DNA from 2 places in the Terribacillus jepli genome. Region 1 is predicted to be linked to the other one. Evidence: riboswitches for the same ligand, from Rfam matches in the RefSeq annotation. Region 1 holds a riboswitch; the other holds the start of a gene.
The links. Region 1 has a riboswitch for S-adenosylmethionine ahead of AB1K91_RS04310 (M20 metallopeptidase family protein). Riboswitches for the same ligand answer to the same signal wherever they lie in the genome.
Positions count from the first base shown of each region.

Region 2: linked by a shared signal. The riboswitch ahead of AB1K91_RS09435 (cyclase family protein) and the one ahead of AB1K91_RS04310 (M20 metallopeptidase family protein) in region 1 are both predicted to bind S-adenosylmethionine.

Region 1 covers NZ_JBFEGH010000003.1:28,400-31,817, forward strand. The annotation lists gene AB1K91_RS04305 (ABC transporter substrate-binding protein) at 1-934, opposite strand, end outside; gene AB1K91_RS04310 (M20 metallopeptidase family protein) at 947-2,143, opposite strand; SAM riboswitch class I at 2,253-2,356, opposite strand; SAM riboswitch class I at 2,542-2,645, shown strand; gene AB1K91_RS04315 (methionine biosynthesis PLP-dependent protein) at 2,725-3,418, shown strand, end outside.
Region 2 covers NZ_JBFEGH010000007.1:30,090-33,507, reverse strand. The annotation lists gene AB1K91_RS09450 (response regulator transcription factor) at 1-262, shown strand, start outside; gene AB1K91_RS09445 (SGNH/GDSL hydrolase family protein) at 289-888, shown strand; gene AB1K91_RS09440 (cell wall hydrolase) at 1,005-1,445, shown strand; SAM riboswitch class I at 1,994-2,080, shown strand; gene AB1K91_RS09435 (cyclase family protein) at 2,168-2,905, shown strand; gene AB1K91_RS09430 (hypothetical protein) at 3,153-3,418, shown strand, end outside.

The DNA of each region.
Region 1 (3,418 bases):
CTTCCCTTACTTTGATATCGTCAAATGGTGCTTCGGATTTATCTGGTGTGATGACGGAATAGCCATTGCTTGAGATAGCTGGTTCGACATTTTGTGTCGCATCGACAACATCATACAAATCCAGAGGAATGGACTGGACATAATCGTATAGATCTGTCTTCAAACCATTGAGCATCACTTGCGGGTCTTTTACGATCTTGAAATGGATCGTATCCAGGTAAGCTGTCTTTTTACCTGTCAGACCGCCCCAATCTTCTTCTTCGCGTGATTGATAATCTTCAAATTTGGAAAGGACGATTTCATTTCCGCGCTTCCAAGAATCGAATTTGAATGGACCTGTACCGATCAGCTGCTCATTTGTCAGCGGCTGTTCACCGGCAGCTTCTGCAATGTCAGCTGGAATGATGACAGCTGATGCTTTCGGAGCAGCCAAATCCGTAAGCAATGCAGTATACGGATCATTCAGCGTAATGACCAATGTCAGGTCATCTTCTGCTTCGACAGAATCTACATGTGTCGCTGTGATCTTACCAACGGATGAGACTTTCAGCCAGCGTTCGATCGAGGCTTTGGCATCCTTGGCAGTTACGCCCTGATTATTGTGGAATTTAAGTCCGTCACGAAGGGTGATCGTGTATGTTTTCTTATCCTCACTGACGGTGTAGTCGTCAGCTAGTAAAGGACGTGCCTGATAATCCTTATCCAATGCGAACAAACCTTCATAGATATGCCAGCCGATTTTTCTCGCAGCGCTTTCGCCGGAATACATCCAGTCAAGCGTGTCAGGATCTGCTGTCATCGCAACGTTCAAATCGCCGCCTTCCACAGGTTCGCCGCCGCTTGCACCGGAACCGCTGCTGGAATTGCTGGAGCACCCGAACAGGGCGATGGTGGCCGCTAAGCCGAATAGTATAAGTGCGAGTTTCTTTTTCAAGACATTTCCCCCTTAGCTTCCCAATAACGAGAATACGATTTTCGTGAATGCTTTCTCGGTGATGAGCAGTGCTCGCTCATCGATGTCGAACTTCGGATGATGATGCGGATAGTGTGTGGCGGTATCTTCATTGCGGGAGCCGACTTTGAAAAAGCTGCCGGGTTTTTCCTGCAGGTAATAAGCGAAATCCTCTGCGCCCATCCCGGTTTCAAGGTCAATTATTTGTTCTTCGCCGAATTGTTCAGAGAACAGCCGCTGCAATAAAGCAGTTTCTTCTGGATGGTTATAAAGTGCAGGATAGCCATGCAAATAATCAATGGAATAAGTGGCACCGAATCCGCTCGTAATCCCGGAAATGATTGCTTCTATCTGCTGCCTGACCTGCTTGCGGATGTCAGCATTGAATGTCCGGACTGTGCCTTCCAGTTTTGCGGTATCCGGAATGACATTGAATGCATTCCCTGACTGGAAGACACCGAGTGTCAGCACTGCAGATTCCAGCGGGCTGACTCTGCGGCTGACAATCTTCTGCAAGGCGCTTACGATATCACTGCCGATGACGATTGGATCGACTGTCTCCTGAGGAGCTGCGCCATGACCGCCTTTTCCTTGGATGGTGATCGCGAATTTATCCACAGCAGCCATTTTGAATCCTTCGCCGACACCGATCTTCCCGACAGGGGCAGCAGAGTTAAGATGAGCGCCATAGACATAGTCGACACCGTCAAGTGCACCGTCTTCTATCATTGCCTTGGCACCGCCAGGCGGGACTTCTTCAGCTGGCTGGAAAAGGAAGACAACTTTGCCTTTCAGGCTGTCCTTATGTTTGATCAATGCTTTGGCAGTCCCAAGCAAAGCAGCAGTATGACCGTCGTGTCCGCAAGCGTGCATCACGCCAGGCGTCTTGGATCGATACGCTGTTTCTTTCTCATCCTCTATCGGCAGGGCATCGAAATCGGCTCTGAGGGCAATTGTCGGTCCTGCTTCTTTTCCTGATAGTACGGCGACAATTCCATGACCGCCGATATTCGTTTGGATATCCTCATAGCCGAAGCTGCGCAGTTTATCCGCGATGAAACGGGCAGTCTCTGTCTCCTGAAAACTCAATTCGGGATGCTGATGCAGATAACGTCTCCATTCGACAACTTCCGGGAAATCACTTTCTAAATACGTATGTACTTCGGCTAGTGCCTGCTTGATGGTTTCCATCTATTACCCTCCTGTAATAATCTTGATATATCCAATGAATTTAATCGGATTTATTCTTAAAAAAAGACCCTTCTTCCGTCAGAAGAGGGCCCATTTTAAGCTTCCGCTCTTCTTATCTTCAGTGTCAAACACCTGGAATTAGCACAGTACTGCGGTCTGCAGCCTGTTGCTTTGGTTTCGTAGGGCCATTCCCTCCACCAATCTGGATAAGAAATATCAGTTGTAAAGAAAAGGATAGACCGAAAACTTCTGGGTGTCAATCCTATTTTCTGACTTTGATATGTGGTCCAGCTAAGAAATTCAATAGAAATTTTATATTTGATGGAAAATTTCAAAAAAATATTGACTGAATTTTCTTGTATGTTAACATGACTATATATTAAAAAATAAATAGTACTTTCTTATCAAGAGAGGCGGAGGGAATTGGCCCTATGATGTCTCAGCAACCAGTCTGTCATGACACGGTGCTAAATCCAAAAGGTATCCGCCTTAAAGATAAGAAGCTGATTCGGTTATCACTGAACCTTCTTCCTTTTTGGGGAGAAGGTTCTTTTTTTTTCAAGAGAAGGGTGAGAAACAATATGGGAAGTAGCTTGGAGACAACATTTGTACAGTTAGGAAATCGAAGTGATGGAGTGACAGGCGCGGTTAATCCTCCGGTTTATCTTTCCACTGCTTATGCGCATGGCGGAATCGGGCAATCAACCGGTTATGATTATTCCCGGACGAAGAACCCGACCAGGTCTGTTCTGGAAGATGGGTTCGCTGAGCTTGAAAAAGGAGATAGGGCTTTTGCCTGCAGTTCGGGTATGGCAGCCATTCAACTCGTACTATCACTTTTCCGATCTGGCGACTCATTGCTTGTACCGGAGGACATCTATGGAGGCACCTATCGACTGTTCGACTTCTATTCCAATTCATTCGGAGTGACTGCGATTTACGCTCCATTTCGAACAGTGGAAGACACAGCAGCGTTGATTACGGATAAGACAAAAGCGATTTTCCTGGAGACACCGACAAACCCTTTGATGCAGGAAATTGACATTGCAGCGTATGCGAAGTTGGCAAAAGCACACAATCTGTTGTTGATTGTCGACAATACCTTCCTGACGCCATATTTCCAGCAGCCAATTACACAAGGAGCAGATATCGTCATCCATAGTGCAACAAAATATATCGGCGGTCATAACGACGTACTGGCTGGACTCGTCGTGAGTAAAGGCGAAGAGCTATCAGAGCGTCTGTCGGTCCTGCACAACGGTACGGGTGCGGTAC
Region 2 (3,418 bases), on a different contig from region 1:
AAGTGAAGTGTTATATATGAACACCGATTACTTAGGAAAATTATTCAAAAAGGAAGTCGGGGAGAAATTTTCTGCTTATGTGGTGAAACGTAAGATTGATAAAGCAGTGGAAATCATCGGTAAACAGAAAGATATCAAGGTTTTTGAACTAGCTGAAAAATTAGGATACGGAAATAACCCGCAATATTTCAGTAATATTTTCAAGAAACAAACAGGGTGCAGCCCGACGGAATGGATAAAAGAACAGGTGAGAAGGCAGTGAAACAATTAATAATGGGGGGACTCTAGATGCGTGAAAAATGGGTTTTTATCGGAGACAGCATCACGGAATGCGGAAGATTCGAGGATCATCGGGATATCGGTGACGGTTATGTGAAAATGATTGAAGATGAATTTGCTCAGAGAAAAGAAGTGGAAATTATAAATAAGGGAGTGGGAGGCAACCGTGTCACCGATTTGGCCGATAGGTGGGAAGAAGATGTGCTTTCGATAGCTCCTGACTTAGTGTCGATTTCCATCGGAATCAATGACGTGTGGCGGCAATTGGATCAGCCGCAGATGCAGCAGGTTTATCCGGATGCCTTCAGGGAAATCTATGATAAGCTCCTGTTCGAAACAAAACGAACCAAAGCTGCGCTCTTCCTCATGGAACCGACAATCATAGAAGAAAATAAAGATTCAAAAGGAAATCAGATGCTGATTCCTTATGTAGAGATCGTCCGGGAACTAGCTGACAAGTATGATGCGATACTCGTGCAAACTCATACAGCTTTTTTGCAAACGACGAAAACGAATCTGACAACGGATGGTGTACATATGACCAACGACGGCAATCGCTTGATGGCTGACACCTGGCTGGAAGCGTATTTTACTGCTAATGGGAAGTGACTTTTCCATGGAGTATGAAGGTAGGGATTGGTGAATGTAACTGACATAAGTCTAAGCCCTTCAATAATATACTAACAACAAGGGGAGCTTTTTCATACTGTGAGTGGGGTGATCATATGGCGAGAGTCCGATACAATAGTTCAGATGTTGACTTGATGGCAAGAATGATGCGGGCGGAAGCTGAAGGGGAAGGGCAGCTTGGAATGCTGTTTGTAGGGAATGTCATTGTAAACCGTGCTGTAGCGGACTGTTTGGATTTTGCAGATCTGAGAACGATCGATGATGTCATCTTTCATGTACAGGGCGGGAATTACTCCTTTGAGGCTGTTCAAAAAGGAAATGTTTTTTATCAACGAGCACGTGAACAGGAAAGAAGATTGGCAGAAAGGAATTTGAAATTTTGGAGACAACAACCTGCTTCGTACGCACTTTGGTATTTTAATCCGTATGCACCATGCCCTCCGACATGGTATGGCCAGCCTTTTTCAGGTCAGTTTAAGGATCATTGCTTTTATGAGCCGCAGGCTGGCACGTGTGACAGTGTTTATATGGGGTAAAGCCTTGTATAAAATAAAGGTGTGTATAAGCATCTTGCCGCTAAAAGCAGGATGCTTATTTTACGTGATTGGAAAAACATGCAGCGTGATTTTTGAATGAGTTATATTGCGATAGAACTTAATCTCTTTTTTGTTACTGTATACTGGATGATTAAAATGAAAGGGTTTTTCTATGCATTATTTCAAACTTGAGCGCATTTCGTTGACTCTATTAGTTGTGTTCATATTAGGTTTTATCGCATTGATTGTTTTTCCATTATTAATATCGAGCACCCCTTTAGCTGGAGATCTAATTGCAAAAATAGGTATGACCATAATGGTAATAATTGGTTTCCTATAATAGGATTTTTTACAGCTTTTTTTGCCTATGAAACCAGCAGTAAAGTTGTTCTAGCTTTATCGCATGTCACTTTGGCTCTGCTTTATTATTTCATAGGATTCTGGGCGCTAGTATTCGTTTACGCGGCATTTGCTAATGCACCTTAAGGGGGAACAATTGGGTTGACCAATCATATTACTTAGAATAATATAGAATTTAACAGAATATTCTCTTATCCAGAGAGGCGGAGGGACTGGCCCTATGAAGCTTCAGCAACAGACTGTATGTACTGTGCTAATTCCAGACTAGATAAGAATCGGACTACATAAAAGTAGCGAACCCCTTCTTATTTAGAAGAGGTTTTTTTGCGTTCTTCCAAACTATTTATTTGAGGTGATCGTTTATGTCAAACGAGTTAAGCAAAGCATTGGAAGTATTGAGAGAGAAAAAATGGGTGGATCTTACCCATACCTTCGGGCCGGATTCGCCGTATTTCTCAGCTTTTTCCCCGGCGAAGTTCGAAACATTGTTCTCCCATGATGACGGCTTCTTCGCCCAGAGCTTTACCTTCCCGGGGCAATACGGAACACATCTGGATGCCCCGATCCACTTTGTGCGGGATACAAGGTATTTGGAAGAGCTCGAGTTAAAAGAATTGGTACTGCCGCTCGTCGTGATTGATAAATCAAACGAAGCGGCTGCCAATCATGATTACGCACTGTCTGTGGCAGATATCCTTGCTTTCGAGGAGGAACACGGCAAAATCGAGCCAGGTACATTTGTGGCATTGCGGACTGACTGGAGCAAGCGCTGGCCAAATCAAGAGCAGATGGATAACAAAGACGACGATGGTAACAGCCATTCCCCAGGCTGGTCATTGGAAGGACTGAAGTTCCTATATGAAGAGCGGCATATCAAGGCGGTAGGGCACGAGACGTTTGATACGGATGCAGCAGTCGATTTCCAAAAGAACGGCGCTTTGGTTGGCGAGTATTATGTGCTGGAGCGGGATTCTTATCAAGTGGAATTGCTGACTAATCTGGATCAGCTGCCAGCTAAAGGAGCTTTCATCTTTAATATCGTACCGAAAGCGGGAAAAGCGTCAGGATTTCCGGTCCGTTCCTTTGCCGTCCTTCCATGAAGCAGGGGAGCCAGATGAGTGAGCTTATTCATGGTGTGTTTTGGGAGACAAGGCGACCAATCAATAAGAGTGGCGGAATTATGGCTCGGCAATAAGGGTACCAGGATGTTGGGTGACAGATGTATAACTTGTAAAATGAGATACCGAAAATCGGGCTTCAACGACTAAATGTAAGTTTTCTGTATATTATGGGGAGAATATGCATTCTCGCTCTCGGGACATGCTACACTTTTCTTGGAGGTGGCCTATGTATTTAGATGAGACGAAACGTTATCGATTCATTGGATCTATTCCTTTCGGGAAATATTTCATGGTTCGAATCTATGATTTGGAGCTGCAGGAGGAATATACGTTATCCGATAGGCTACTCAGCCAGTATACGGATAAGCCGTTGAAGGAATTTTATCTTCAGATCAAGCGGGATATCTACGCATTGAATCACGAAGAAAAAACGCTGACATCGGAAATGGGCGATATGCAGCAGCGGCTGCTTGATTTTTTGGATGAAGAAGA